Regions from separate parts of the Sporosarcina beigongshangi genome, predicted to be linked through region 2. Evidence: riboswitches for the same ligand, from Rfam matches in the RefSeq annotation. Region 2 holds a riboswitch; each other region holds the start of a gene.

Region 1 (8,131 bases), on a different contig from region 2:
ATGTGTCGTATTACGGAAAAGAAGTATTACATGATATTGGATTTACAATTCCTACGGGGAGGTCTATTGGAATTATCGGTCCAAATGGAGCAGGAAAGTCGACTTTGTTGAAAGCGATTTTGAATTTGATTCCAAAAGATTCGGGTGAAATAGATATTATGGGTTCTACGCTGAAAGAAGTTCGTAAACGGATGGCTTATGTTCCGCAGCGAAGTGCAATTGACTGGGATTTTCCAATTCGGGTGAAAGAAACGGTTCTGATTGGTACGTTTCCGTCCGTTAGCCTATTGAAAAGACCAGGTAGGAAAGAAAAGGAATTAGCTTTGAAATGTCTGGAAAAGGTAGAAATGTTAGCATTCCAAGATAGACAGATTGGTGAATTATCAGGGGGACAACAGCAAAGAGTTTTCTTGGCACGAGCGCTCGCTCAGCAAGCTGATCTATTTCTTCTTGATGAACCGTTCGTGGGGATTGACGTAGCAAGTGAGGAAGTAATTGTGAGGATTTTAAAAGAGCTAAGGGACGAAGGGAAAACGATTATTGTTGTGCACCATGATTTAAGCAAGGCAGAAAAATATTTTGATGAGCTTCTGTTGTTGAATAAGGAGCTGATAGCAAGTGGGGATGTGAAAGAAGTGTTTACTCCGCGCAATATTGCAAAAGCATATGGTGGACAGTTATCCTTTTTGGAAGAAATGGTGATGGCAAAATGATGAATTTTATGAACTCATTAATCGAATATGGATTTTTACAAAAGGCTTTACTGACATCAGTGATGGTCGGCGTGATTTGTGGAGTTATTGGCTGTTTTATCATATTACGTGGAATGGCATTGATGGGCGATGCTATATCTCATGCTGTATTACCTGGCGTGGCTATATCTTATATGTTAGGCATCAATTTCTTTATAGGAGCAGTGGCGACAGGTATTTTAACTGCTGTCGGGATTGGTTTCATCAGCCAAAATAGTCGGGTGAAAAACGATTCCTCAATCGGGATTGTTTTTACGGCAGCGTTTGCCTTAGGTATTCTGCTTATCACAGCTCTGAAGAGTAGCTCAGATTTATATCATATTCTGTTCGGTAATGTATTAGCGGTAAGGCCTTCAGATATGTGGATTACGCTCATCATTGGAATTCTCGTCTTGGGAAGCGTTTATCTTTTCTATAAAGAATTACTAGTCAGTTCTTTCGATCCGGTTATGGCACAGGCTTATGGTTTACCGACGAAGGTGATTCATTATTTTCTCATGACGCTGCTGACACTTGTGACAGTTGCCTCGTTACAGACGGTTGGCATTATCCTCGTTGTTGCGATGCTTATCACGCCAGCTTCAACGGCATATCTATTGACGGATCGCTTATCGGTCATGATTGGTTTGTCGGCACTTTTCGGCGCAGTTTCTGCAGTAGGTGGGTTGTATTTAAGCTTTACTTATAATCTTGCATCAGGTGCAACAATCGTTCTCGTAGCGACAACGCTGTTTATCTTATCCTTATTATTTTCACCGAAACAAGGGATTCTATTGCGAGCGCTTCAAATGAAAAAAACAATCACTGATTAAATGAGAGGGAGATTATTAATGAAGAAATTGATTTTACTGTTGGCGACAATGGCTATTGCGGCTTTGGTATCCGCATGTAGCCAAGGGGAGACTCCACCAAAAGAACAAAATGAAAAGTTGGAAATTGTTACGACCTATTCAATTATCTATGATATGGTGAAAAATGTTGGAGGAGATTATGTAGAGGTGCATAGTTTAGCACCCATAGGCTCAGATCCACATAATTATGACCCACTCCCTGAGGATCTTGTATTGACAACGGATGCGGATGTTATATTTTATAATGGTTTGAACTTGGAAGAAGGAAATGCTTGGTTTAATGAAATGATTGAAACTGCCGGCAAATCAGTTACAGATGATAATGTTGTCCGTGTCAGTGAAGGTGTCGAGCCGATGCTGCTTAGTTCGGATGAACATAAGAATGAAGAGGATCCACATGCTTGGCTCGATGTTCGGAATGGTATCCAATATGTTGAAAATATTCGTGAGGCATTGAAGAAGAACGATCCTGCTCACGCGGATGATTATGATGAAAATGCAGACAAATATATTGCTGAACTGAAGGAACTTCATGAAGAAATTCTTGGAATGATGCATGCGATTCCTGAAGACAAACGCATACTTGTAACGAGTGAAGGGGCATTCAAATATTTCTCGGCTGCCTACGACTTCCAAGCAGCTTATATTTGGGAAATCAATTCACATAGTGAAGGGACTCCAGAGCAGCTGAAAAGCATCATTCGTATAGTGAAGGAGGGTGGTGTTCCATCGCTTTTCTTGGAATCTAGTGTTGATCCGCGAAGTATGGAGATGGTATCGAGAGAAACAGGAGTACCAATCCACGGTAAAATATTTACGGATTCATTAGGGAAAGCTGGTAGTGATGGAGACACATACATCAAGATGATAAAATGGAATGCTGATATGATTGCCGATGGATTAGGAAAATAAAAAACAAAAGAGTCATGCATCATCTTCTGATAGACGCATGACTCTTTTGTTAGTGTCTTGCATACTTATAGCGAGTTCTGTTCTTATTTCATATTGACATAGATACCTTCTAGGTTTGCTTCTTTTTCCAATAAACCCGTTGCCTTCATCCATTCGGCAGTTACTTTCCATATCTCTTCGTCTTGTTCGCCAAATGCACTAGGCGACTTCATTTTTGGAAGCAGTACGGACAGGGATTTTCTTTCTACCTCTTCGACGAGTGGGAAGTTGGCTTCATCTTGATGTTTTAGCAAGATAGATAACGCTTCTTCCGGATCATTTTCCATATCGATGAAAGCTTTGCCAACTGCGCGCCAAAATGCTTCAATGTTCTGTTGTTCTTTCTTCCATGTGTCGTCACTTGTCACGATGACAAGCTCGTAAAATGATGGCACGCCGAAGTCTGTCGGGTCGATATAGCCTGTAGGGAATCCTTCATATTCGAGCAAGGGTACTTCATGATTTATATACGCACCGATGACGGCGTCCGCTTTCTTTGCAATCAATGAAGAATTCAGTTCGAAACCAACGTCGACCATATTCACTTTGCTATAGTCAGCACCGTCAACATTCATCATCGTTTGTAGCATTGCTTCATTTAAGGGAATACCTGTATAGCCGACGTTTTTACCTTCCAAGTCCTTTGGTGATTCGATACCGCTTTCTTTTAAGAATGCGACATGATTCAGTGGAGAACGAACAAGGACCCCGATCGATTTGACACCAATGTCTTGTTCGGACCGCGCAATAATGACATCAGGCTGATAGGTAATCCCAAGCGTCACTTTTCCTGCAGCAGCAAGATTGATAGGATCAGTTGGGTTTGCAGGGAACTGAATATCAAGCTCAATTCCTTCGTCTTCAAAATAGCCTTTTTCCTCAGCAACATAGAGGAAACTATGCACAGCATTTGGGTACCAATCGAGCATAATGCTCACTTTTTTCGTTTCATTTTGATTGCATGCGCAAAGTAGTAGAATTAATGCGATGCTCGTTAATGATAATGTAATCTTCTTCAACTTTTTGACCTCCATTTTAACAGACGATTTTCCATATATGTCACGCTACTAAATAAAACAATTCCGACGACAGTTAGTACTACAATGGGTGCAAACACGGCGGCACCATCAAATTGCGTCATCATTCGACGGCTAAAGTATCCGAGCCCCGCTTGTGCACCAAGCCATTCTCCGATAGCTGCACCAATTACGCTGAGTGTTACAGCGACTTTCAAGCCTGAAAAGAAGTGCGGCAGTGCGGTTGGTACGGAATATTTCAAGAAAATATCTTTTTTCGTAGCACCCATCGTTAAAAAAAGTTCGTGCATGTCTTTTGTTCCGGAAGATAGTCCGTCAAATGTATTGACGGTAATCGGGAAAAAAGTGATTAGCACGGTGACGGCAACTTTACTCCAAATGGTATAACCGAACCATAAGACAAAAATAGGTGCCAACGCAATAATGGGAATCATTTGGGATGCTATCAAAATTGGATAGAGTGCCTTACGAACATTCGAATTGGCAGACATCCAGACAGCAATAGCAACGCCTAAACTAATCGACATAATGAGTCCAATGACAATCGTTAGCAAGGTGATAGGCAAATGTTTCAGTAAAAGAACGTCCTTCAGCTCCCAAAATCGAACAGCAATTTGACTAGGTGAAGGTAGGATGAACGGTTTATTGAATAGCCGTGCACCAAGCTCCCAAACACCGGCGAACAAGACAATAATGAGAAGGGAAGAGGTGTTTCTCATGCGCGGACCTCGCTTCGTAGCTGACAAAGCAACTGCTCTTTCAACGCAATCATTTCCGGGTGATGACTATCACTTCTCATTCGCCGTCTTACAAGCGGGATGTCGATTTCTTCGATTGAAGTGACCGGTTTATTTTTTAATAAAAAAATACGATCAGATAGAAATAAGGCTTCTTCGACATCATGGGTAATGAATAACACGGTAGCTTGTCTTTTTTTCCATTGGCCAATTAACCATTCCTGCATGGATAGCCGTGTAATCGCATCGAGTGCTGAAAACGGCTCATCCAACAATAGAAGGGGGCTACCGGAAAGGACGGCACGTAGAAAAGCAACGCGCTGTTTCATGCCACCTGAAAGTTCAGCAGGAAAGCTGTTCTCTGTTCCAGCAAGACCGAATTCTTCTAATAAAGGCAGTACTTGTTCACGTGCCGTGTGCTTAGTCATCCCTGTTATTTCAAGAGGCAGACAGGCGTTATCTGCAATCGTCCGCCATGGTAGAAGCAAATCTTGCTGTGGCATATAGCCTACCTTGCCGAGTCGATTTCCGTTTGTCTCTCCAGCAAGTGAAATGGAGCCAGTGGACGGTTCTTCTAATCCGGTAACGAGGCGGAAAATTGTGCTTTTTCCGGAACCACTAACTCCAACAATCGAAATAAATTCCCCAGGATGAATCGTAAGGCTCAGCCCATCGAGAATCATGCTACCGGATGGATAGCCGAATGAAACCTTGTTAAACGCCAGCATGTAAGGTTTCCGACCCTGGCCACATCTGTTTGTCATTGGCCATATCCCAAAACATGTATTCAAAGCGCGTCGTATTAAGGAAGATTTCTTCCAGCTTCAGTAATTCATGTTCTGGTTTTCCAGCCACCGCTTTATCCATCAAATCGATACACCAACTAGCCAATTCTCCGAATTCCTCTGATGCATACATACGCACCCAATCCCCGTATAAAGGATGATCAGCAGCGCCTGGAATGGCGTTTAGTTCCTTACCAATTTCCCAGTAACTCCATGCACAAGGCAACAATGCCGCAATCACTTCAGCAGTTGTCCCATTTTGACAAACATGCAGCATGTAGTGCGTATAAGCAAGAACAATTGGCGAGGGCTTAGCTGTTTCAAGTTCTTGTTCAGAGATCCCAAAGCGTTCTGCATAGCCCCGATGTAATGCCATTTCGGTGTTGAGTGTACCATCGAGGAGTGCTGCAAACTTACCCATCGTTTCCAAGTCATCCGCTTTCACAGCCCCAATAGCAAATACTTTTGCATAATCAATTAAATACAAGTAATCTTGCACCATGTAAAATCTGAATTTATCCGGATCGAGTGTCCCATCGCCTATTCCTTGGACAAATGGGTGACTATGATTCTGTCTCCAAATTGGTAATGTCTTTTCAAGCAAGCGGTCAGTGAATTTCATAACTAAAACACTCCCTAAAATTTTAATCTAAACACTCAAATTCGCCTTGGCGTATTTGAGCCCAAATTTTTATCGAGCTTTCTCGATAAATTCCTCTGAAAATCTGTGGCATCCGCCGGAGGCTTTCACTTTATTCGGAAGAATAAAGTGAAAAACCCACTCCTTGAAGAAGTGGGTTGTAGACAGTCAAAGCTATCCGGAAAACAGACCGGCAGAATTATGTCAGCACCTCTTCCTTACGCTGGTATTAACCAGTTCAAGTTATAAGGGTTAAGGCACATGCCTCTCTCAGCTCTGTTCGAGCACCCCTAGCGGTGAATCTTATGCAATTGGATTTGCCCTATTATAAGCATACCTAGACTATAAGGTCAACTACTAGTTTGGAAATAGGAGGAAAGGGGGAAGGAATTCATTTTTACGTCTCAGTCCTGTAAAGTAGTAGAAAAGAGCATTGAAAGGGGACATGAAATTGAAATTTTTTCATACAGCAGACTGGCATTTGGGCAAGCTTGTTCAAGGAGTCTATATGACGGGCGGTCAGCGCTATGTGCTTGATCAATTTATTGAGGCAATAAAGGAAGAGCAACCGGACGCTATCGTGATTGCGGGTGATTTGTATGATCGCGCGGTACCCCCAACAGAAGCGGTTGCACTATTGGATGAAGTACTGGAAAAAATTATTATGGAACTGAAGATACCTGTTTTGGCCATTGGTGGAAACCATGATAGTCCAGGCCGCCTCAATTTTGGAAGTGGATTGATGCGGGCCAACGGATATCATATTGCTGGTCAAATGACGAAGCACATTGAGCCAGTCATTTTATCAGATGAACACGGCGAAGTTCATTTCCATCTAGTGCCGTTTGCAGACCCGTCTGTTGTGAAGCATCTTCACGGTGATGAAGAGATTTCGAATCATAACGATGCGATGAAAAAAGTAATAGAAGGAATTCAAGAAAACTTGCAAAAAGATACACGTCATGTTTTTGTAGGACATGCATTTGTCACTTCACACGGAGAAAGTGAAGCGAATACGAGCGATTCGGAACGGCCATTAGCCATTGGTGGTGCAGAATATGTTTCAGCGCAGTTATTCGAGCTGTTTCATTATACAGCACTAGGTCACTTGCATCAGGCGCATTTTGTGCTGAATGAAACGATTCGTTATGCGGGCTCACCTATGAAATATTCAATTTCTGAGGAACATCACAACAAAGGTTTTTTCATTGTTGAACTTGATGCACAAGGTCAAGTGACGGTTGAAAAACGGGAGCTAATACCTCAGCATGATATGAGGACAGTCGAAGGCACGATGGGGGATATTTTATTGCATCCAATCAGTGATGATTTTGTCTTTGTTAAATTGTTAGATGACACGCCGGTTTTATTCCCAATGGAAAAAATACGGTCGGTTTATCCAAATGCTATGCATATAGAAAGAAAAATTCATATCCCAAGAAGAAAGACAGAGGATGAATCCCGAATTGAACATGAGAAACAGGATGACGTTGCTCTATTTAAAGCATTTTACGAGGAAATGAAGGGCGAAGCCGCAGATACAGAGACGGAGACCTTGTTTGCGCAAGTGCTTCACGAAGTTATGCATAAGGAGGGGCTTGAGAAATGAGACCTATCCAATTAACGATGACGGCATTTGGACCGTATAAAGGGACGGAAATCGTCGATTTTAGGGAGTTAGAAGATAATCGATTGTTCGTAATTTCAGGTGCAACGGGTGCTGGGAAAACGACGATTTTTGATGGGATTTGCTTTGCTTTATATGGACAAGCGAGTGGTGAAGACAGGACGGATAGTGGAGCGATGCGTAGTGACTTTGCGGACGATGCTGTACCGACAACAGTTGAGTTGTTGTTTGATATTCAGAACCGAACGTATCGCATACTGCGTCAAATTCCGTATGTCAAACAAGGTAATAAAACGAAAACGGCTGCCCGTTATGAGTTTTATGAAGTGACAGCTGACGGAGAAGTCCCGATTGTCGATCGGCAAATTGTGTCTGAAATCGATAAGAAAGCTGAAGAACTAATTGGTTTTACACAGGCTCAATTTAGCCAGATTGTCATGTTGCCACAAGGGGAGTTTCGAAAATTTTTAACATCAGATACAGAAAATAAAGAAACAATTATGCGGAAAATATTTAGAACAGAACCCTATCGTGAAGTTGTAGACAAGTTGAAGGGTAAGAAAGATGAGGCACAAGCTAAACTAATCAGCGAAAAGCAACAAAAAGATGGACTGATTAAGCAAATCCCATCATTATTACCACAGCGCGATTCTGCTATTTTTAATGTATTGGCCAATGATAACTTTAATGATCATCAAGTGATGAGCGCATTGAGGACGGAGCAATTATTTTATGATGAAAAAATAGTAGT
Region 2 (8,131 bases):
ACGGATGAGGGTGCGAAGCATTTAGGTGAAGTTGCGCTCGTCCCACATGCTTCTCCTATCTCTCAATCTGAACTACTGTTCTACAATACACTGTTCGACGAAAATGCATCCAACCACTTTGCGCTCGGAAGTGCCTACGCATTTTGTATTGAGGGCGGTAAAAAAATGTCCCGTGAAGAGCTGATTCAACACGGACTAAACCAAAGTATTACACATGTTGACTTCATGGTCGGCTCAGAAGAAATGGATATTGATGGCGTGTTCGATGATGGATCTACAGAACCAGTATTCCGTTCAGGTAATTGGGCATTCTAAAAAACTTCACAATTAATTCATGATCTATTTTGATTTACTACTTAAAATACAGGCTCTTATACTGTATAATGACAGTTGAGGCTAACTATCATTGCAGAGAGGGGTCTTATACATGGGCTTAATGTTCACAACAGTTATCGGTTTCATGGTCTGTCTTGGTATTTCCGCATTATTTATAATGAGAAGTCTCCAAACAGCTTTCATCGCTACCGATTCAGAAATAATTGATCCAAAACCTGAAACAAAATTTTAAGAGTTGCCAAATAGGCAGCTCTTTTCTTTTTACATCTTATTCTGTAATATAAAACTAAACTAAAACCATTGGAGGTTGCTATGACTATTCTTTCTACGATTCTTGAGTTTAATGAAACATTCGTCATTGAAAAAAAATATGAAGAATATGCGACAACTAAATTCCCAGACAAGCATATTGTTATTTTAACTTGTATGGATACTCGCTTAACCGAATTATTACCTAAAGCGATGAACTTAAAAAATGGTGATGCCAAAATTATTAAAAGTGCCGGTGCGATTGTTAATCATCCCTTTGGTGGAATTATGAGGAGTTTGCTCTTAGCAATCTACGATTTGCAAGCAGACGAGGTATTCATTGTTGGGCATCATGATTGTGGGATGAGCTCCATAGAAACAAGTAGTATTATTGATAAGATGGTTGACCGCGGAATTGATCGTAGTCTTTTTAAAACACTACAATATTCGGGCGTAGACATGAAAGATTGGCTTCACGGCTTTAGTGATGTGACAGAAAGCGTCAGAATGAGTGTCGATATCGTTCGAAATCACCCCTTGATGGATAAAACAGTGCCTATCCATGGGCTTGTTGCTCATCCTGATACAGGTAAACTTGATATAATTGTCGATGGCTACGCTTTCGCCGTACAGAATTAGTCGACTTATTTCCCGGGAAATATACAAAAGTAGAAATAGCATACCTAGACATGACAAGAGCTGATATCTTTTACAGATACCAGCCCTTGATTTTCATTGCCCATTTCCGCAAAATATTCTTACCCCTTCAAAAATCATCTTCAATTATTGCATACATATAATGATCTTCCCAAACACCATTTATGTATAGCAATTTCTGCATGAGACCCTCTTGCAAATAGCCCGCTTTTTCCAATACCTTCATAGATCCGATATTACGCGGTGAAACAAATGCCTCCACTCGATGCAAGGCCAGCTTCTCAAATGCAAAATTAGTAACGAGACTAACCGCTTCTGTACCAAGCCCTCGTCCTGTCTCTCTCTCATCCATCGAATAGCCTACGAAGCCACTTGAAAAAGGCAGTCTTTTAATACTATAAAGGGAGATATGTCCAACAAGTCTACTCGTATCCGAATCAAATATACCGAAGTTATATTCTCTTCTATCTCGCATTTGATAAATCGACTCTCTGATTTTCTCTTTTTGAGTAGCGACCGTAAAATAACTCGCTTCATGACGAGGTTCAAAAACAGACCAATAGTCTTTATTTGCACTTAGTAATTCAGTGAAGAGCTTTGCGTCATCCTCTGTTAATATTCGTAAATAGCACGTTTTACCTTCAAGCAAAATCACTACCCATTCACCCTTCTGCTGTTCTAAATTTTCGTAAAAAAGCTTCTTATAGTATAACATGAAACGAAGGAAGGCGAAATTATTCAATTACACTACTGGGAATTCGGAGAGCTCCCACTGATTGAAGTTAATTTGTGACGGAAACTTCACACTTTCCTTCGCAGGTTCTACCTTTCCTATGTATACTATTCAATAGGAGGATTTGAATATGTATAGAATTATGATTATGACCCTTTCGCTCATTGCCATCATCCTTGTCAATGTAGCAGCAAATAGTATACCTTTTAACGGCAGTACAACAGTGGTCATCGCAAGCAGATTACCAGTGCTTTTCATGCCTGCCGGATATGTCTTCGCATTGTCGGCTATTATTTATACGCTACTAGCATTTTGGCTCTACGGCTTTAAACGCAATAATGCTACTTCCAGCCAATCACTACAGAGCGGGCGAGCTATCCTATTTACAATTAGCTGTCTGCTTAATATTGTCTGGCTTCTGCTTTGGCATTATGGTTTCTTTAATTGGACCATTGTTTTCATGACTTTGTTACTCGTTACATTGCTAGCCCTATATTTCACTTACCCTAAAAAAAACAACCAATTGTTTGGTAGAATTCCGATTGCCATTAACCTTGGTTGGATTTTCATTGCGACCATTGCTAATATCAGTTATGTCCTAACGCTACATGAATGGTCAGGGTGGGGACTCAGTGATCCGTTATGGACAGTCATTTATTTGACCTTCGCTACGGCCATTGCTCTCCATTTTCTATACCACCATGCGGATATAGCCCTAAGTAGTGTATTTATATGGGCATTTATAGGTATTGCAGTGAAAAACGGTGTAGATGAATTATTCGTCTCGGCAGCAGCACTTTTTTTAACTGCGGCAATTGCTGTCGTGATTTTTTTCAAAAGAAAACAACTTACTTCCGTTAAATAGAAAAAACGCCGCTCCTCCTTTGGGAAGAACGGCGTTTTTTCATGTACGCTTTAGCAAACGCGGTGCTTTCATAAATAATAATGAGGCTACAAATGCTGATAAAATGATGGAAGGAATCATATAACTTGCATTATATATGAGCGAATAAAGCCAAACTGGCTGTCCTTCAGGTGCGAATGACGCAAAGAACACGATTCCTCCGATGAAATGAGCAAGGTATCGAAGAAGTCCGCCAATCACCGTACCTACAACGATTGCCTTGATCATCGTTCCATTATTACCTTTCGCTTTGCCACTTAACAGCCAACCGAGGGTAACTGCCGCTACACCAACGAGTGCATAGGCTACAAAATAATCGAGTGCTGCCTGAATCGGGTTAAGAACATAGGCACCCGTTGCAATTTGCAAAACACCAGTAACAAATCCTGTCAATACACCACCAAGAATCCCCCAACGAAATGCCATGACGATAATCGGTAACATCGACAGTGTAACCGATCCACCTTGCGGCATTATTTTAAAACCAATCTGATCCAGTACAAATGATATAGCCCCCAAAATAGCTACTTCGAGTAAAAATTGCAGACGCTTACGATCCAAATGACTTCCTCCTCCTACTAGTTTGTGTAGGATTCCGGGCATAAAAAAAGACATCCCGGATAGAATGGGACATCACAAAATGATGGTTGCCATCCACATCCCTACGCAAGAATAATCTTACAGGTTCGAAGGGTCAGGACAAATTGTCCAATCTCAGCCCAGAAAGGCACCCCTTGTGGTTCAAGTTATTCAATTACATCATTCATTGTATAAGATGGAGGTTCTTTAAGCAAGATAATTAACAAGTATCACAAATAACATATATAGTTAACATATAACGGAGGGATACTCTTGCAAAACAATAAACTATTAGCTTCCTTATGCTATTTCAGCGTTTTTTTTGCTCCTTTACTGTTGCCCGTCATCATTTATTTCATGTCAGATAACCGAGAAATTAAGTTTCATGCAAAACGTTCACTTGTCTCCCATCTCGTCCCGACCATATTACTCATTGCAGGATTTGTTATTTTTTCTTTCTCTATGTTTTCTTTAACAAGTCAAATAAGCGGGATTTCTGGCAACAACTTCAACTTCAGTTTTTGGCAATTAACCCCGTTTATTTTCATGCTGATTTATGGACTTCTATTTGTCATCATCGTCATATGGAATATTATCCAAGGCATTAAGGTGTTAAAATAAGGTTTATCGTACTTGAAACGCGGGAATGGGATACAAAATACTTTTCTTAGGAGAGAATACATTTGAATATCGGAAAATTAATTAAGACAGCCATTAAAATAGCACCCATTGCCTATCCAATTGTACGAAAAATAATGGCAAACAAGAAAACTTCTAATCCAACCACTTCAAAAAAATAATTCACATGCCTGCAATCTCTTTCAAGTTTGCAGGCTTTTTTCTGCGTTATAATATGATATAGTATGTTATAGAAAACCGAACGGCAGAAAGGATTTGTGCAAAATGATTGCAAAAACTGAACAAGATATTGAAGCACTAAAAAAAATCGGCAAGATTGTTGCTGAAATTCGCGAAGCGTTAAAAGAGGCAACTGTCCCGGGTAAAACAACAAAAGAAATTGACGAGCTCGCTGGACGTCTCTTCGAAGAAAAAGGAGCAATTTCCGCACCCATTGACCAATATGATTTTCCTGGCTATACATGCATCAGTGTCAACAATGAAGTGGCGCATGGCATTCCAGGTGCACGCATTATTCAGGACGGAGATCTTGTCAATATCGACGTTTCGGGCTCTTATGGCGGCTTTTTCGCTGATACAGGTATTTCTTTTGTTGTTGGAACACCTGATGATAAAAAACAACAGCTTTGTGATGTTGCCGCAAGTGCCTTTGAGCTTGCGATGACGTATGTGAAGGCGGGTTCCAGTTTGAACCGAATCGGTAAAGCGGTCGAACGTGAGGCAAAAAATCACGGGCTAGCCGTTATTAAAAACTTAACGGGTCACGGCATTGGTAAATCATTACATGAAGAACCACAGCATATTTTGAATTACTATGACCCTTCCGACAAAACGCTTTTGAAAGATGGAATGGTACTGGCAGTTGAGCCCTTCATCTCACAAAAAGCTGAGCATATTATTGAATCAGGAGATGGCTGGACATTCGTTACACCTGATCATTCACTCGTTGCACAAATCGAGCATACGATTATCGTTACTAAAGGTGAACCAATTATTTTGACTAAAATTTAATCCGCAGAAAGGGCTACCCTTTGAATCCGTGTCGATTCAAAAAGTAGCCCTTTTTATTATTTCTTCTTATTATTTCCAACTGTTTTCGAGTTACCTTCTGTCAGTTGACCTTTATACCAAACCTTTTGGACCGTTTTAATGCCTTTTGTTAGCTTACGGTAATCGCGCTCCTCTGCATAGGACAACAGCGTTAGCACTTCTCCGTCTTCTCCTGCACGTCCTGTTCGCCCTGACCGATGTAAGTATTGTTCAATCGTATGGGGCACGTCTACATGGATAACATGCGTCAAACCTTCGATATCCAACCCGCGTGCCGCAAGATCCGTTGCGATTAGCACACGCAACTCCCCTTTTCGGAAGTTTTCCAACGTTTGCTGTCGCTCAAATTTCTTCATTTCTGAATGCAGTACCGCAATCGGGGCCTCATTATACTTGAGCTTCATTTCTTTCATCCGAAGCTGGTCTACATTATTAATAAAAGCTAGGGCTCGAATTCCTTTTAAATGTGAAATCCCCCGTAAAACATCCGTCTTGTCTCGCACATCCGTCTTAGCAAATGAGTGGACCACTTTACCTGATTTCGGCATTTCCTCAGCACTGACTTGAATGTGAATGGGGTCATTCATAAACTTACTAGCAACCACTTCGATTTCTTCTGTAATCGTTGCAGAAACGGCAATTACTTGCCTGTCTGGATTCGCTGCGTCAATCATATTTTTTACAATTACACGGTGATCACGAGATAGAAGTTGATCTCCTTCATCCAACACAATATGACGTATATCATGCATTTTCAATTTCTTCACTTTCACAAGCTCTGCTAACCGACCAGGCGTTCCAACAACGATTGTTGGTTTTTTCTTCAAATGCTCAATTTGGCGTTGCATATTGGCACCACCAATGAGCTGAGTCACAGTAATCGGTGTTCCTTCAACCCATTCTCTAATGACGTTGACAATTTGCATCGACAACTCTTGTGATGGCGTCATAATCAATGCCTGAGTCTGTTTTTTATGACCATCGACTAATTGCAAAATGGGCAAGACGAAAGCCAATGTCTTCCCAGAGCCTGTCGGTGATTCCGCGACGATATCTTTACCTGCCAGTATTTCTGGAATCAGTTTTGTTTGAATCGGCATTTCGTGTTCGAACTTCCATTTTTTCTTGAATGTAGCATCTATATTTTCCAAGAAGGACATGCTTATCCCCACCTTCACTCTAGTCTTCTTAGTGTATCATAATCATCAAGCGTTTTACCTTCAGACCTTTATTACTTTTTAACGGTATGGCCACATCTTTCAATCGCAGTCTCTGCAAGGATTAGCAATGAATCAATGCATTCCTCCCCTAGCCCTAACTCCTGTCGAACAACCGATAATTCCGTGCAACCAAGAATGATTTTATCGCAACCTGCTTCTGCCATCGCACCTTTAATAATCGCCCACTTCTCATGATCAGCTGGTTTCCCAGCCTTCACATCATCATAAATGAGGGACATGACCACTGACTGTATGTGCGCATCGGGTACGATAGGCGTCATCCCGTAACGCTCGCATGCTGACTGATAGACACCCGTTGTAATCGTCCCAGTTGTCCCAAGAATACCAATGCGCTTCGCCCCGCCTTGTGCAGCCCTAGCGGCAGTCTCCCCTATCATATCGATCAGCGGAAGAACCGTACCTTCCTCAATCTGTCCAAAAAATGAGTGCGCTGTATTGCATGGGATGGCGAGGATGTCAGCACCTGCAACGGCTAGTCGCTTCGCGTCTGCTAAAATAACCGGCACTGGATCTTCTTCACTTTCGCCTAAAATGAAAGCGGTGCGATCAGGAATATTAGGGTTATTTGTAATAATCATGTCGACATGGTCCTGGTCTCTTTTCGCCTCAGTTAGCCTAACAATCATTTCTCCCACTAACATCGTAGCAAGCGGACCCACACCACCGATAATTCCTAACGTTTTCTTTTCCATATGCTTGTCAATACCTTCACTCGTAGATTTCATTGTCCAGTCACCCCTGACTCGGTTTCTTACGCAAACGTTTGACCATTGGAATGACTTTTTCTAAAACGTTATACATGAATGGTTTATATACTTTATCGAGCTCCCCGATATACTCGGTTGCACCGTCTTTATCACAAAAGCTTTTCTTGAAAATATACAACCCATCTGACACTTCGAAAAAACCGCCGAAATCGTATTGAGTTGCACCTACTTCAATACCCCATTTTATCATTTCATAATTCATAATGTGGTTAGGGTTCATATTTCGTTTAACATTTGTGCTACCCGCATACAAATAATACATTTTCCCATGATAATTTATCGTCAGCGCACCCGCTAAAATATCGTCCTCATGATAGGCGATATAAATTCGCGCCTCTTCATACTTATCACGGATTTTTTTAAAATACTCCACTGAGCGTGTTGTAATATTATTGCGCTCTGACATCGCTCGATACGTTTCATAAAACAGTTCAATATCTTCATCGCTACGGGAATAACGGACTTGGACGCCTTTTTTAATAGCACCTCTAATGGTACTACGCCCTTTTTTCGAAAACTTAGTCATGATTGTTTCTTCATCATGATCGTCCAAAAAGAGAATCATATTCTTTCGGGGTTGAATGAGTTTTTCCTGATCATCATCTTTTGATGTTAGTTGAAAGCCTGCGTTTTTATATAAATCATATAGCTCGTCCGAGTATGCAGCCTCAGGATCAAATTTTAGCATGATTGCTTTATGCTTCTTCGCTACGCTATCCGCTTCCTTCAAAAGCCGCTGAACAAGTGTCAAATCCGTGATGTCACAAACCGGTCCTCTCGTTGCATATAACATGGAAAAACCACCTGGCAATCGTTTTATAAGAATGGACATCGCGGCGATAATTTCCCCATCCTGTTCAAGATAGACGTGCTCATTTCCCCAATCATCCTTCACCTCAGCCCATAACCGGTCTTGCATCATAGAGCCGTAGGGAGAACTACGGACGAACTCATCGTACCTTCTCACATCTGCTGT
Region 3 (8,131 bases), on a different contig from region 2:
TGGGAATGATACGAATGTGGAGCCGGCAACCGCAATGGCAACGAACATCGTCATAATGACCATTTTTCTAGTTGTTATGATGAAAAAACCTCCTTGCTTATCGCAATCTTGAAACGGCGAACTGTGATATAGGGATCAATAGCTGAGGCGATGGCTGAAATAATGGAGACGCCCGAAGCACCTGCTTCTAAGACTGGTTCAAAGTTAGCGACTGTAATGCCGCCAATCCCGACAATCGGCATAGCGGGATAAAGGCTACTCATTTGTTGGATAAGAGCTGTCCCGCTGACGGGTTTTGCGTCTGCTTTGGATGAAGTTATATAGACTGGTCCCATTCCAACATAATCAGCACCCACCTTGATTGCCGCTAACATTTCAGACTCATTGTGCACGGAAACGCCTAGTATTTTATCTTTACCAATCCGCTCCCGTACTATTGCGGCTGTTTCGTCATCCTGTCCGACGTGCACGCCATCTGCATTGATGGCAATTGCCAACTCCACATCATCATTGACGATGAATGGCACATTGTAGTGCTGACAAAGTGTTTGACAGGCTTCAGCAAATGCCCGTTTTTCATTACCAACTAAAGCGTTGTTGCCTTTTTCCCGTAATTGAAAACAAGTTACGCCACCCCGCAGTGCTTCCTCCAATACTTTCAGCGGGTCAGACACCCCGGTATTGACACTGCCCATGATGAAATACAATTGTAGTTGTTGTTTAATCAATGAACACTGCCTCCTTTTTCGCCGCTGCATTCTGTTGTTGATATGCCCAGTGATTGGTGGGTCCATGTCCTGCCGAGCCAAGAGTTAGCCCGTCTGAAATGGCTGCTTGGATAAACCGTTTGGCATCGATAACCGCCTTGGAAATGGGCATGCCTTGCGCAACCCGTGCGGTAATCGCAGCAGAAAAGGTACAGCCAGTGCCATGTGTATTTTGGGTGTAGATCCATTCGGAACGAAGGGCAAGGCGTTCACCATCTGCAGATAACAATAAATCCTCCGCATAGTGAGCCCCTTGTCGATGTCCGCCTTTCATGACAACCGCTCCTGCTCCTAGCTGCAAAATGCGGTTCGCGGCTTCCTCGATATCTTCATCCGATTCGATTGTCATCCCGGCAAGCACTTCCGCTTCTGGAATGTTCGGTGTGATGACAGACGCCATTGGGATTAAAAATGTTTTCAATGCATCGACCGCCTCCTCTAATAAAAGTGAAGCGCCACCTTTCGCTATCATGACAGGGTCGATAATGAGCGTGGGGGAGTCGTATGATTGTAGTGTTTCTGCCACAGCACGGATGATGTCTGCAGAAAACAGCATGCCTGTTTTCACTGCTCCAACATTGAAGTCGTCTAGTACTGCCCGTATTTGTGCGGTCACACCAGCCGCATCAATCGGATAAACACTGTGTACGCCGAGTGTGTTTTGTGCCGTTACAGCTGTCAAGGCAGATGTACCAAAGACGCCTAACTCTTGAAAGGTTTTCAAATCGGCTTGAATGCCTGCGCCGCCCCCACTATCGGAGCCTGCAACTGTTAAAGCGATAGCTGTCATCCGGCTTCACCTCCAAGAGCATTCAAAAACTGAACTTGAAAATCGCCAGGTCCCTCGGATTTTTCAGCCGCCTGTTGTCCAGCTTGTTTATAAAAAGTACATGCAGTTACCACTGCACCTAACTGATTTCCATTGGCGACAGCCAAAAATGCCCCTGCAACGGCACTTAGTAGGCAGCCGCTACCTGTAATTTTGGCCATCAATGGATGCCCGCCTGTAATGTGAAGCGTTTTGTTGCCGTCGGTGACAATATCGACCACGCCAGTAACGGCAACGATACAATGATGCCTATGCGCAACTTCTTCTGCAAGTGCCGTCAAATCTGCCTCACCTTCACCTGCATCGACGCCTTTCGCCTCCCAGTTTGCACCCGCAATCGCCGCCAGCTCACCCGCATTACAGCGGATGAGCGTGACATCGACTTCATCTAAAATCCCTAAAACGGATTCTTTACGAAAAGCGGTCGCTCCCGCACCGACAGGATCGAGGACGATAGGTTTTCCATGCTGATTGGCACTTTTTCCAGCAAGCAGCATCGCTTTTACGGTTTCTCGTTTTAATGTACCGATATTCAGCACGGTACAAGACGAGATGCTAGCGATTTCGGCAGCTTCCTCTACGGCGTCCGCCATGACAGGAGAAGCGCCGAGTGCTAGAAGACCGTTCGCTTGGAAGTTAGCAACGACAATATTTGTGATGCAGTGTATGAGTGGTTGATTGTCCCGTAGTTTTTGTATCATTGGCTTGCCGCCACTTCGTATGAGTGAATGGCCCACTGTTGTTGTGTCCAGGCCATTTCCCAGAACTGCCATTCATAATAGCTACTCTTGCGGAAATGTTCTTTAAGCTGAGTACGTCTTTCAGGTGAAACGGCTTCCGCAAGTTCATTCATCCGAGAAATTTGTTCTTGTACAAGCTCCGCGAACCATTCTGAACCGTATGTTTGAATCCATTTATCGTAAACAGGGTGATTTGGTTTCGCGTCTTTGAGTCTTTCGCCAATTTCATAATACAACCAGTAACACGGTAACAATGCAGCAAGTGTATCCGCCAAATCACCTTCATGAGCTGCACGGTACATATGCGAAACGTATTGATAAGCTGTCGGTGCAGGTTGGAACGTCGAGCGTTCTTCCTCGGTTATTCCTAACATGCCGAAAAAAGACTCATGCAAGGACATTTCTGCACTACACGTCTGCTCCGCATGAGCTGCAAAACGTTGTGTTGTCAATAAATCCTGTGCTTTTACTGCACCAAGCGCCTGGATTTTTGCAAAATGTGATAAATAATAAGAATCCTGTTGCACATAAAACTTGAACACATCTAACGGCAACGTGCCGTCCGCAACTCCTTTGACAAATGGATGGTCAAAACTCCCTTGCCATAACGCATCACATTCTGACCGCACTTCTTCACAAAATGTCATCCTGTCCACTCCCTATATTTCTTATATTGAAAATGAAAAAGCCGCCTCCTGAATTAGCTCAGGAAGCGGCCCACGATGGTTTGGTTCATAAATAAACAGCGCGGTCCCACTTCCCTACGCTGGTATGATCCAGATCAGGTTCCAAGGGTCCGCATATCTATATGCGTCTCAGCCTTTTACAAGACTCCCCTAGTGGCGATAAATATTCGATTTTCATCACAACTATAACATAATTCGGACAATTAGCAAGGTATAAAACGATTGTTTGTCGTTTTGCCACTCCGAATAAAAAGTTACTAAACGCTTCTGGCACCTACGCATGAAAAAACACAATAAATTAATACTAGCTTAATAATAGACAGCTAGAATTGGTGATAGGAAGATAACATATTTGGAGGGCAAACAGATGACAATGAGAAAGAAAATAATTACAGGCATTGCGGCAGCGAGTATTCTTTTTGGTGCAAGTCAGCCACATAATGTATTTGCGGAACAATCGTCTTTATTTCAATATAAAGGGGATGATTTGAAGGTGACGCAAATTGGTCAATATGACAGCACTGTAGGCATTGGCGGTACTGAAATTATGGCTTATGATGAGACACTAAAACGTGCCTTTGTAACAAATGGTGTCGTATCTGGAATTGATATTCTTTCTTTTGAATCATTAACGTCTGGTGAATTTACAAAAGTAAGAGCATTAAAACGCATATTTTTAGCGGAGTTTGGAATTGAAAATGTAACAGATATTACGAGCGTGGCATCACACCCGACAAAAGATTTAGTTGCTGTTTCTGTTGTGAGCAATCCGAAAACAGACCCTGGTTATATTGTTTTTCTATCGAAAGACGGGGCATACATATCGAACGTGCAAGTCGGTTCGTTGCCTGACATGGTGACATTTACACCGGACGGAACAAAGGCCATCGTTGCAAATGAAGGAGAGCCGAGTGATGATTACGCGGTTGATCCGGAAGGTACGATTTCGATCATTGACGTCACGAAAGAACCAAGTGATTTCACAGCAAATACGCTTTCATTTAAAGATGTAGAAATCGATGGAAAAGTTCGAGTGAATTCTAAAGGCACAGTTCTTCAACAATTGGAGCCTGAATATGTAGCGGTTTCAGAAGACAGTAAACTAGCGTATGTATCGATGCAAGAAAATAATGCCATCGCTACAGTTGACCTTGTAGCAGAAAAAATCCTTCATGTGAAAGGGCTTGGGGTGAAGGACCACTCCATTCCTGGGAACGAGCTCGATGGGAAGCGCAATGATGAAACAACAATTGAACGCCTTCCACTTCTAGGTTTTTACATGCCAGATGCCATTGATACGTTTACCTCCGGTGGAAAAACGTATATTTTAACACCTAATGAAGGAGACGCCCGAGATTACGATCCGTATTCTGAAGAGGCGGAAATCGGTGATATCGCTGATAAGATTAAATTGAATGCCAATCATTATAAAGGGTTCACCCAAGAAGAACTCGATCAGTTAGTGGCAGATGGATTATTTGATGAAATGAAGAAAACAAAAATTACACTCGAGCAAGGTATGACTGCAGATGGTTCTTACGAGGCCCTTCATTCGTACGGCGGACGCAGTTTCTCGATCTTTAATGCTGAAACAATGGAGCTCGTTTTTGATAGTGGAAGTGAATTCGAGAAAATTACAGCTGAGGCACTTCCTAAGTTTTTTAATACGGATAACGAGGAAATTGCCTACGACAAACGGAGCTCGGCAAAAGGTCCAGAACCAGAAACTGTTGTCAGTGGAGAAATTGACGGTAAACAGTATGCATTTATCGCTTTGGAGCGAGTGAGCGGAATTATGGTCTATGACCTCGCAAACCCATTGAAACCCGAATTCGTTACATTTATAACAAGTAGGGATTATAGTGGGGATATTAAAGGGGATGTATCACCTGAAGGCTTGCGCTTTATTTCAGCTGATAAGAGCCCTACAGGTCATGCCCTATTAGCGGCGACTCATGAAGTGTCCGGCACTGTCGCAATCTATGAATTTGGCGGAAAAGACATGAACAAATCGAATTTGTTTGAAGATGTTGGAGAGAGCCACTGGGCACATCCATTTATTAATGACCTGTACCAACGCGGAGTTATCAGAGGCAAAACGGAAACGACTTTTGCACCTCAAGAATCCGTAACGCGCGCACAGTTTGCGGTTATGTTAGCAAATGCCCTTGATTTAAAGCCCGCTTCTAATGGTCAACAATTTTCTGATGTTCCAAGCTGGGCGCAGGATGGGGTACAAGCTGTTTTTGAAGCGAAAATTAGTAACGGTAAATCAGAAAGACGATTTGATCCAAGTGCAAAACTTACACGTGAACAAATGGCTGTGATGGCGATAAATGCATATGAATTTGCAACAAAAACAACAGTTCCAGTGGCGGGTAAACAGAACTATAACGATCTAAAAAGCGTGAGTGATTATGTACGTGAAGCTGTTCAAAAAGCATATACGCTAGGGATAATGGAGGGCGAAGGGAATAAGTTCCAACCGAAAGAATCTTCTACGCGTGCACAAGCTGCAAAAGTGATGTCAACTTTGCTGAAGCAAATAGAAAGTGAACCGCAAAAGTAATAGTTAGTGCCTGCCACCCTTCGAACCTACGATGTGGACAGGCACTTTTTTATCTGGATTGATGACTATGCTTTTGGATGAAAGGATAAAGAGGAATTGTGGCAGGGGTGCAAGATATGAAAAGGATTTGTAAAAATTATTTCAAATAGATACTTAGGTCCCTTTTATTCCTCCCGATTTGATATAATTCCTTAGGCCTGAAAAAGCCATGAAAACAGATTGGGGAGAGAAAATATGCGCATCAAGACGCGGCTTATACTTGTGATTTCTATCTTGATTTTATCGATTTCGATTGTGGGGATATTATCTACACGGTCTTTACAAGATAATGTAGAAGGCAATAAGAACCTGAATACGTTGATGGACATGCAAACTATTTCAAAGCATATTCAATATCGACTGGCAGGTCTTTCAAACGATGAAAGAGCTCTGCTAATCACGGGAGATGAAACGTTTGCGGAGCAAATGGAAGAAAAGTCAATGGACATACTCGCTCAATTTGATAAATTAAGTGAGCTATCCAAAACCTCTTTGGATAAAGAGAGAGTTGATGAAATAAAGAGGAATTATGAAACATATTGGTCTCAAAGTCAATCGGTTATCAAGACGTTTGCTACAAGTCCAGATAAAGCGAAAGAAATTCATTTTGGAGAAGAGCGAAGAATTCGCAAAGAAGTGTTAGATCCATCCTTCGAAGGTTTTATTGCAGAATTGGATCAAGAGACAGCCTACGTCGATACGAGTATTCATGATCAATCCAAAGTAAGGTTGGTTATTTTGGTTGTCATTACGGTTGCAGCAATATTGTTTGGCCTAATAGTAGGCGCACTCCTTTTGAGAGCCATTGTCATTCCTTTGCGTCAGTTGAAGGAGCAAATGAATGATATTTCTAACGGTGACGGTGATTTGACAAAGACAATCCATGTGAAAGGTAAAGATGAATTGGGGGAAGTAGCAGGCTCGTTTAACCAATTCCTTGGTTCGTTAAGAGACATGATTATGCAAATTGGCGAATCTTCTCAGCAAGCGGCCGCTTCGTCACAACAGTTCTCGGCGAGTGCAGAAGAAACAAAATTCTCAGCGAATCATATAACGGATCGCCTGCAAACAATCTCTACAAGCATGGATCAGCAATCAGAATTCCTTGATGAGAGCTCACATGCTGTTGAGGAGTCTTTACAAAGATTACTTCGCATGACATCTCGCACAGCAAAGGTTGCGGATGCCACTTCTGTAGTGACGGAGCAAGCCGGTCGTGGAGAGAAGTCTGTGGAGGAAATCGTTGCATCTATGGAATTTATTCACCAATCCGTAGCTGAGGCAGATGACAATATTAACTCATTAGCTGAGGATACAGTAAAGGTTGGAGAAATTACAACCATCATTAATGACATTGCGGCACAGACGAATCTATTAGCTTTGAATGCAGCAATTGAGGCAGCTCGGGCAGGGGAGCATGGAAAAGGCTTTGCAGTTGTAGCAGAAGAAGTCCGTACATTGGCTGATCAATCGAGTCAATCAGCGAATGAGATTCGACAATTAATCACACGCATACAAGGGACAACAAATGATACCGTTCATACCATTAACATTGTCAAAGAGAATGTTAATGAAGGGAATCGTTTAACGACGGCGACTTCTGTTCAATTTAGCGAAATATTGAATTCAATCTCCGATGTATCCGTAAAAATACAGGAAATTGACGCATCGACTGAACGGCTCACTGCAGATTTCAAGATGGTGGCTGAAAAACATGAGGATGTATCGAGATTATCTGAGGAAAACGCTAGGAATACAAATGAAATTGCTGCCGCTTCTGAAGAGCAGGTAGCTTCTATGGAAGAAATTCAATCTGCTTCGCATTCTTTAAGCGAGATTTCAGAGGCATTGAACGAGATGGTTCTGCGTTTTAAAATTTAACTTGATTTAGCCGGGGTCCCCCCGGCTAAATCAAGTTAAAGCCTCCGGCGGATGTCACAGATTTTGTAGGGAGTCAATTGAGGAAGCTCAATTCAAAATCTGGACGCAATTACGCCGAGGCGTGATTGATCTTAATTCAGCCGAAGCCCCCACTTTTAATATAAGTAGGGGCTTTTATAATTGCCGCTTCGCTTACAGTGAATAAGTTTGTTAACAATGATATTGTTAGAGTATTATGAAAGTATTAATGAAGTATAGGGTGATCAATATGAATGGAGTTCCGATGCTACAAATGACACTGGCGATGGCGATTTTTGGTTCAATCGGATTTTTTACGGGCAAGACGGGGATTCCAGCGGCTGAATTGGTATTTGTTCGGTGTATTTGTGCCACACTTTTTTTAGGTTTTTGTTGGATTGTCGCAGGTCAGCATAAAGTGGAGGTTTGGCGAAAACGGGAAATTGTACAAACGATTATTTGCGGTGTTTTCTTAGTTTTGAATTGGGTGTTTTTATTCAAAGCATTCGAAGAAATGTCCATTACGGTTGCTATTACACTCTATAATTTAGCGCCCATTTTCGTGCTGATCATAGGGAGCTTGTTTTTGAAAGAGAAGATGA
Region 4 (8,131 bases), on a different contig from region 2:
CTGTAATTCTTTATTAATTGACATCAGTGCTATACCTCCTTCAGTTTTCCACGATACAAGCATGCCCCTTAATCGCTCAATTCAAGCCTAAGGAACTACAAAATACATCTGTTGTTACCGCAATGTTTTTCGAATAAAATAGTGCGACAAACTTACGATTTCGAAAAAAAGTTCATCCATCTATTGCATTTTCCAAATGTAAGTGCTACTATCGAATTAGAAGTTCAATAGCGGATCACATGTTACTGATACGATCAGGCATGGTGGTAAACAGAGAAAGGTTTAATTATCTTTCGCAGTTACCCCATGCCTTTTTATGTTCTGTATTTCTCATTGATAAAATATAATGAACTGTGGATCCTTTGATTCTTCATACCCACAACTATAAAGGAGTTAATAGTCATGCTATCAGGCCTATTCAAAAAACGTAAATTAGAGATTTTCGCACCCGTTAACGGAGAAATCATCCCACTCGACCAAGTGCCCGACCCAGTATTCAGTCAAAAAATGATGGGTGAAGGTGTTGCTGTCATTCCTACTGAAGGTACTTTCCGCTCACCTGTTGAAGGTACAGTCGTTTTAATCTCTGACTCGAAACATGCAATCGGACTCCGAACAAGTGATGGTACAGAAATTTTAATTCACATCGGGTTGGAAACGGTCACTTTGCAAGGAAAGGGATTTAAAGCTTTAGTAGAAACTGGTGACAACGTTTCACTTGCACAACCGCTTATCGAAGTCGATTTAGACTATATCCGTGAACATGCGACAAGTATTGTCACACCAATTATCATTACGAATAGCAGTGAAAAGGCTATACAATGCACTCATACGAAAGATGGCATTGCTGGGAAAACCTTAGTAATGACTGTTTCTAATAAATAACACACTTCCACTGAAAGCTTAGCTTCATTCAGCAGAAGTTTGATGATTCATTAAGTTGGGTACCTAGTTTGAAGGTCCGCCTTTCTTACTAAAGGACTAGACTTCTGTAGTTGAAGCTTCGTTTTCAGTATTAAATGATTTGCCAAACGTAGGTAAATCTACTAAATGAGGAGGTGTCCTTCAGTTGAAGGTAAAAAAAATTCTCAATAATAACGCTGTTGTCGTCCTTGACGGTGAGCGTGAAAAAATTGCGATTGGTGCTGGTATCGCTTTCAATAAAAAGCGTAATGATATCGTCAGCCCTGACAAAATCGAAAAAATATTTGTTATGAGAGAAAATGATAAGCTCCAGCAACTGCTGAGTCGAATTCCGGAAGAGCATTTTACCATCTCTGAGGAAATCATTACATACGCAGAAGATCATATGGGTACCAAGTTAAACGAACATATTCATATCGTCTTAACGGATCACCTATCCTTTGCAATTGAAAGGGTAAGGGACGGTATTCATTTAAATAATAAGCTATTACATGAAATCAAAATCCTTTACAGAAGAGAATTTGAAATTGGTCTTTGGGCAATCCAACATATAAAAGAGAAATGCCAGGTAGAAATGCCTGAAGACGAAGCGGCTTTTATTGCGCTACACATCCATACGATGAAGCCACAAGGAGGTGATTTACACGATACCGTCCGGCAGACAACGATTATCCGAGACATGGTTCAGTCAATCAAGAAGCATTTAACGATTACGATTGAAGAGGATGACATTTCCTACCATCGTCTTATCACGCATCTCCGCTTTACCTTAGCAAGAATGAATAATTATGGCGTGCACACAATGGATGAGGAAATGCTTGTGATGATTAAAAAGAAGTTTCCCCTTTCCTATAATTGTGCAGTCGAAGTCGCGAAGGAATTAGTCGCTGAACATGAAGTTGATTTACCTGAACAAGAATTAGGCTATATCGCACTGCATATTGAACGGTTGCGAAAACCGTAGCAACATGATTTGTCATCATATTTTATTTTCCGATTTTAAAAAACAAGAAACAGGGGTGGATTTATCATGATGAAATATTTTCAAAGGCTGGGAAGCTCTTTAATGCTACCGGTGGCTGTATTACCTGCAGCTGCTATTTTGATGGGTATTGGGTACTGGATTGACCCTACTGGTTGGGGTTCTGGCAACGTAGCAGCCGCTTTCTTAATTAAGGCTGGTAGCTCGATTATTGACAATATGTCTATCCTATTTGCCGTCGGTGTCGCGCTTGGGATGTCCAAGGATAAGGATGGCTCTGCCGCATTAAGTGGTTTAGTCGGTTTCCTAGTTGTCACAACACTGCTAGCAACTGACACTGTAGCTATGCTGCTTGGTATTGATCCTACCGAAGTAAATGCTGCCTTCGGAAAAATTGCTAACCAATTTATCGGTATTCTTTCTGGTCTTATCGCTGCTGCTATGTACAATCGCTTTAGTCATGTTCAATTGCCAACCGCATTGGCGTTCTTTAGTGGTAAACGATTAGTTCCGATTATGACAGCTGCTTCTATGCTAGTTGCTTCTGCAGCACTATTCTTTATCTGGCCAGTTGTTTATACTGGATTGGTTAACTTCGGTGAAGCAATTAGTGGACTTGGCGCTGTTGGTGCGGGTCTATATGGTTTCTTCAACCGTCTATTGATCCCAACTGGTTTACACCATGCTTTGAACTCTGTTTTCTGGTTTGACGTTGCAGGTATTAATGATATCCCTAACTTCTGGGCTAGTAATGGTACAAAAGGTATTACTGGTATGTACCAAGCAGGTTACTTCCCTATTATGATGTTTGGTCTACCGGCCGCTGCTCTTGCCATGTATCATACCGCTAAAACAAAACGTAAAAAACAAACTGCATCATTAATGCTAGCAGCAGGTTTTGCTGCATTCTTCACAGGTGTTACTGAACCAATCGAATTTGCATTTATGTTCTTAGCACCTGCACTTTATGTAGTGCATGCTGCTTTAACAGGTCTATCTCTATTCATCGCTGCTTCGTTCCAATGGACAGCCGGATTCGGTTTCAGCGCTGGTTTGGTCGACTTTGTCTTGAGTTTAAAAATACCTATTGCCAACCAACCTTTCATGTTAATCGTTCAAGGTTTAGTGTTTGCAGTTATCTACTATGTGATTTTCCGTTTCTTAATCGTCAAATTCAACCTGAAAACTCCTGGTCGTGAAGATGATGAGAATATTCAAGATGGAGACGGCGCAGCTGTTGCAGCAGGAGGCAATAAATTCTCAGGCATGGCTGCTACAATTTATGATGGTCTAGGCGGAGACGCTAACGTTACTTCTGTCGATCATTGTGCAACACGCTTACGTATCGAAGTAAAAGATATGAATAAAGTTGATCAAAGCAAAATTAAAACTACTGGTGTACCTGGCATCAACGTTGTCGGATCACAAAGTATTCAAGTTATTGTTGGCACAAGCGTACAGTTTGTAGCTGATGAAATTAAAAAGATGCGTAAATAAGGTATATGAAAAGACCGAGCTCCGTGCTCGGTCTTTTTTCTATTCCCAAGTATATTGTCTAGCATAAATGACTATACTACTAATCACAGAGGGGCGGCACTTCTCTGTCCCGCGTAGGGGGCACTTTCGACGGAAGGTGGAAAACAATACGACGCATAATCCGACTGGGGATTTTCCCGGCAGTGCCGCGACTTACATAGAGAGATGCTACGACTTATCCCCTACTCTATAAGTTTGGACTTGCTTCATTCACACGGATGTGGCAGAGTAGTAGATGTACTAATCATAAAAAATTCATACAGTTACAATTATGTGGGGGGACCAGTCGAACTGGTTGAGATATACTTTGGAAGTATAGACCCTTAGAACCTGATCTGGTTGACACCAGCGGAGGGAACATACTCATTAGCCATGTCTATTGTTTATGCGTTCTTCGGTTGCCCGGAGAACGCATTTTTGTGTTCAAAAGAGATGTATTTTGTGTTCCTTGGGCAACCGTTCACTCGTAATTGCTATGAATCCAAGAGGAGGAATAGGTTTGAGAAAAGTTTTGTTGTTCGTCATGCTTTGTTTGTTGCTGGCGGCGTGTGGTACCGATAAGAGTAATGAATCGAAGAAAGATGGCGAATTAGAGAAAATCCAATTTGTCCTAGATTGGACGCCCAATACAAACCACACGGGCTTGTACGTTGCACAGGAAAAAGGCTTTTTTGAAGAACAAGGGCTTGACGTGGAAATTATGCTTCCAGGTGAAGCGGGTGCTGACCAACTTGTCGCAGCAGGAAAAGCACAATTTGGCATCAGCGCACAAGAAACGATTACAGAAGCGCGTGCACAAGAGATCCCAGTCGTGTCAATCGCGGCGATTCTCCAGCATAATACGTCGGGATTTGCCTCTTTGAAGAAAGCCGGCATTGAATCACCGAAGGATTACGAAGGTAAAACATATGGTGGCTGGGGTGCTCCAGTTGAACAAGCCGTCATCTCTTCATTAATGGACAAAGAACAGGCTGATATCAATCAGGTTGAAATTATCAACATGGGGAATTCAGACTTTTTCACAGCCGTCGAACGTGATATTGACTTCGCATGGATTTACTATGCATGGACAGGCATTGAAGCCGAACTACGGGGCATTGACTTGAACATGCAGTATTTAAAAGATTTCTCTGACAAGCTGGACTATTATACGCCTGTCATTACAACGAGTGAAAAAATGATTAGTGACAACCCAGATACGGTTCGAGCTTTTGTCAAGGCAGTTAAGCAAGGCTATGAATTTGCCATTGACAATCCAGATGAAGCGGCATCGATGTTATCGAAAGCGGTTCCTGATCTCGATGAAGAACTGGTCAAAGCGAGTCAACAATGGATTTCATCAAAATACCAAGACGATGCACCGCGCTGGGGTGAACAAAAACTTGAAATTTGGCAAGGCTATGCAGAATGGATGACTGACAACAATTTACTCGACGGTGAATTTATCGCAGACGACGCATTTACCAATGAATTTTTACCTAAATGAGGAGGAATTATTATGACAAACGCACTCGTTAGTATTCAAATCATACCGAAAACGCCAAATGGCGAAGATGTGATTCCCTACGTCGATGCTGCTATTGCAGTCATTGAAGAGGCAGGTGTCCCTTATCAAGTATCACCGCTGGAAACGACAATGGAAGGTAACTTGACGGAGTTGCTAGCTATTGTCCAAAAAATGAATGAGCGCATGATTGAAAAAGGCTCACTAAGCATCATTTCACAAGTAAAAATATTTTATAAGCCAGACGGCGCTTCCATGGACAAATTGACGGAGAAATACCGTTGAACCACTTATTAAAAAAAGGATGGCGACCTTTATTGGTCATCATCCTTTTACTTACCTTATGGGAAATAGCAGGTCGCCTATTTGATATTCCAGCATGGCTGCTCCCCGTCCCTACGCAAGTATGGCAAGAGGCGATGCACGGATGGACGCATTATTCCGGACACATCTTATCGACCATCCGTCTCACTCTTACCGGTTATACAATTGGCATACTCGTAGGGCTAGCAGTCGCTATATTGCTATTCCGTCTACCCGTATTACAGGAAGCCTTTTATCCGCTTCTGATTTTATCGCAAAACATTCCAATCATTGTTTTAGCACCTTTACTCGTCATCTGGTTTGGTTTCGGTATGTTGCCAAAAGTGATTATCATTGTACTCGTGTGCTTTTTCCCAATTACCATCGCCACATTGGATGGCTTACGGCAAACGGACCGGGATCTATTGCATTATATGAAAATGACAGGGGCATCGAATCGACAAATCTTTTGGAAATTACAATGGCCCTATGCCCTTCCCTCGCTATTTTCTGGTCTGAAAATCGCCGCTACCTATAGTGTCATGGGGGCTGTTATTTCAGAATGGCTCGGTGCGAATAAAGGAATCGGTGTTTATATGACACTGGCCTCTTCTTCATTTAAAACGGATCGCGTATTTGTTGCCATTTTGCTCATTATGATTCTAAGTTTGACTTTTTTCGCTATCATTGCATGGATTGAAAAATGGCTATTCCGCTGGCAGCGACAAGGAGGAAATTCATCGAATGGGTAAGTTACAGTTACAGCAGATTTCAAAATCTTATGGTGATCATCATGTGCTACAAGATGTGTCCTTTCATGTCGATGAAGGCGAATTTGTCACGATTGTTGGCCCGTCTGGCAGCGGGAAAAGCACATTATTTCAACTCATTGGTGGCTTGTATCCACCAGATCACGGTGAGATTATGCTAGATGGCAACACGCTCAACAACTCACGTGGCCACATTAGCTATATGCCACAAAATGCTTCGTTGTTTCCGTGGCGAACGATTTTAGAAAATGTATTACTGAGTTCAGAAATTGCGGGACAAAAAGACACTGCAACTGCATTGGAACTCATTGAAAAAGCCGGACTAAGCGGCTATGAACAAGCCTATCCACACCAATTATCCGGTGGTATGAAGCAGCGCGTCGCCTTTATTCGCAGTCTTAACAGCCCGCAGTCCATCATCTGTTTAGATGAACCATTCTCTGCACTCGATGAATTCACGCGATTTGAAATGCAGGAATGGCTGCTGGCTATTTGGGAGCAATACCGTAAATCGATTGTATTTATTACACATAATATCGAAGAAGCTCTGTATTTATCAGACCGAATTTTAATTCTTTCCGATAAACCAGCGTCCATCCAAAAGGAAATTAGTGTTCCTTTTCCAAGACCACGGACGGAAAGTATGTTGTTGAGTGAGCCATTTATGCAATTAAAAAGGGAGATCCATAATGAGCTACGAGGAAAATAATCAACTGCCAATCATTGATTCACATATCCATCTTGATCAATATGATATAGCCGGACAGAGAGCAATTATCGACGATTTGGAACATCCATCCTCTACACTAAACGGCTTAATCAATGTGTCGATGGATCTCGCTTCCAGCATCAACAATCTCAAGCTTGCGGAAGCTCATTGTGGCATCCATCCCGCCTTTGGCTATCATCCCGAGCAGGGACCACCTTCAGATGCTGACCTACAAGAGCTATTTTCTTTTATGGACATACATAAAGAACGGATGGTTGCCATTGGGGAGGTCGGACTCCCCTATTATTTGAAGGAGAAGAATCCTGACCTACAGCTTGAGCCCTATGAGGAAGCACTCGAAGCATTTATCCGTCAAGCAAACATATGGAATAAACCGATCGTGCTCCATGCTGTGTACGAAGATGCTGACATAGTATGTGATCTATTGGAACGGCATTCTGTGACGCAGGCCCATTTCCATTGGTTCAAGGGTGCACCGTCGACAATCGAGCGGATGATGCGCAATGGTTACTATGTATCCGTGACGCCCGATTGTGTTTATGAACCCGAAATCCAACGGCTCATTGAACAATATCCGATTGAACGCTTACTTGTCGAAACAGATGGTCCATGGCCATTCACTGGACCTTTTGAACATACGATGACGCATCCCACTATGATGCACCATTCTATTGCTAAGATTGCCTCCTTGAAAAAAATGGAGCATCATGATGTCTACCGCCAAGTATATGACAATACGAAAAGATTGTATTTACGTTAAAAGGAGTTGCGCTTAACAATTGCGCAACTCCTTTTCTCTTATTTCGAATGACTTACTTTCAAATTCGGGAGGTTCGGAGGTGGGCTGAATGACGGGATGGAATAGTTTCACAATACCTGCAGTCTTTTGAGCGAACTCCCCTGAATCTGTGAAGCATTCATGAAAAAGTTAAGTTGAGAATAGACGCAGTTTATCCGGATTCCTAACAAAATAGATGTTGCAAATTGAAGTGCCTTCTACATGTATCAATACGACAGCTTCGACAACTTCTCCTGAACGTACAATCAGCCCAGTTTGATCATTAATATCTTTAATTTCAAGATTTACGCCTTCCTCGTAATGCTTTGACTTATGAATGAGACCAAATAGGAAACGGGAAACAAAATCTCGTGATTTGATTGGATGAACGGCAGCGAACGCCTTCCCACCTCCGTCTGAAATCAAGATGACATCCTTCGCAAGCATAGATACGACCTGCTCCATATTATCCTGTTCGAGGGCAGTCACAAATTGACGGACCCATGTTTCGTTAACAGACTCAGAACGAACGGACTCTTCGAAGTTGATGCCCATCTTCCCTCTAGCGCGGCTGAACAGCTTGCGGCTATTTGCCTCCGTTTTA

What was found. Region 2 has a riboswitch for thiamine pyrophosphate ahead of thiT (energy-coupled thiamine transporter ThiT). Riboswitches for the same ligand answer to the same signal wherever they lie in the genome.
Region 1: linked by a shared signal. The riboswitch ahead of tenA (thiaminase II) and the one ahead of thiT (energy-coupled thiamine transporter ThiT) in region 2 are both predicted to bind thiamine pyrophosphate.
Region 3: linked by a shared signal. The riboswitch ahead of tenA (thiaminase II) and the one ahead of thiT (energy-coupled thiamine transporter ThiT) in region 2 are both predicted to bind thiamine pyrophosphate.
Region 4: linked by a shared signal. The riboswitch ahead of R2B77_RS08120 (ABC transporter substrate-binding protein) and the one ahead of thiT (energy-coupled thiamine transporter ThiT) in region 2 are both predicted to bind thiamine pyrophosphate.

The regions. Positions count from the first base shown of each region.
Region 1 covers NZ_JAWLIR010000008.1:9,831-17,961, reverse strand. The annotation lists gene R2B77_RS05870 (metal ABC transporter ATP-binding protein) at 1-713, shown strand, start outside; gene R2B77_RS05865 (metal ABC transporter permease) at 710-1,564, shown strand; gene R2B77_RS05860 (metal ABC transporter substrate-binding protein) at 1,583-2,515, shown strand; gene R2B77_RS05855 (ABC transporter substrate-binding protein) at 2,599-3,573, opposite strand; gene R2B77_RS05850 (ABC transporter permease) at 3,570-4,310, opposite strand; gene R2B77_RS05845 (ABC transporter ATP-binding protein) at 4,307-5,056, opposite strand; gene tenA (thiaminase II) at 5,043-5,735, opposite strand; TPP riboswitch at 5,952-6,055, opposite strand; gene R2B77_RS05835 (exonuclease SbcCD subunit D) at 6,205-7,362, shown strand; gene R2B77_RS05830 (AAA family ATPase) at 7,359-8,131, shown strand, end outside.
Region 2 covers NZ_JAWLIR010000028.1:92,905-101,035, reverse strand. The annotation lists gene R2B77_RS13105 (aminopeptidase) at 1-315, shown strand, start outside; gene R2B77_RS13100 (beta-class carbonic anhydrase) at 649-1,224, shown strand; gene R2B77_RS13095 (GNAT family N-acetyltransferase) at 1,352-1,897, opposite strand; gene R2B77_RS13090 (hypothetical protein) at 2,106-2,840, shown strand; gene thiT (energy-coupled thiamine transporter ThiT) at 2,880-3,440, opposite strand; TPP riboswitch at 3,522-3,624, opposite strand; gene R2B77_RS13080 (DUF4870 domain-containing protein) at 3,732-4,079, shown strand; gene map (type I methionyl aminopeptidase) at 4,362-5,108, shown strand; gene R2B77_RS13065 (DEAD/DEAH box helicase) at 5,165-6,307, opposite strand; gene R2B77_RS13060 (cysteate racemase) at 6,379-7,113, opposite strand; gene R2B77_RS13055 (lipid II:glycine glycyltransferase FemX) at 7,121-8,131, opposite strand, start outside.
Region 3 covers NZ_JAWLIR010000031.1:92,683-100,813, reverse strand. The annotation lists gene thiW (energy coupling factor transporter S component ThiW) at 1-78, opposite strand, end outside; gene thiE (thiamine phosphate synthase) at 75-758, opposite strand; gene thiD (bifunctional hydroxymethylpyrimidine kinase/phosphomethylpyrimidine kinase) at 721-1,557, opposite strand; gene thiM (hydroxyethylthiazole kinase) at 1,554-2,297, opposite strand; gene tenA (thiaminase II) at 2,294-2,983, opposite strand; TPP riboswitch at 3,078-3,184, opposite strand; gene R2B77_RS13885 (choice-of-anchor I family protein) at 3,390-5,591, shown strand; gene R2B77_RS13880 (methyl-accepting chemotaxis protein) at 5,826-7,511, shown strand; gene R2B77_RS13875 (DMT family transporter) at 7,780-8,131, shown strand, end outside.
Region 4 covers NZ_JAWLIR010000011.1:26,969-35,099, forward strand. The annotation lists gene R2B77_RS08100 (VLRF1 family aeRF1-type release factor) at 1-24, opposite strand, end outside; gene R2B77_RS08105 (PTS sugar transporter subunit IIA) at 403-885, shown strand; gene R2B77_RS08110 (PRD domain-containing protein) at 1,070-1,888, shown strand; gene nagE (N-acetylglucosamine-specific PTS transporter subunit IIBC) at 1,955-3,403, shown strand; TPP riboswitch at 3,708-3,816, shown strand; gene R2B77_RS08120 (ABC transporter substrate-binding protein) at 3,918-4,928, shown strand; gene R2B77_RS08125 (thiamine-binding protein) at 4,941-5,231, shown strand; gene R2B77_RS08130 (ABC transporter permease) at 5,228-6,001, shown strand; gene R2B77_RS08135 (ABC transporter ATP-binding protein) at 5,994-6,728, shown strand; gene R2B77_RS08140 (TatD family hydrolase) at 6,709-7,509, shown strand; gene sigJ (RNA polymerase sigma factor SigJ) at 7,678-8,131, opposite strand, start outside.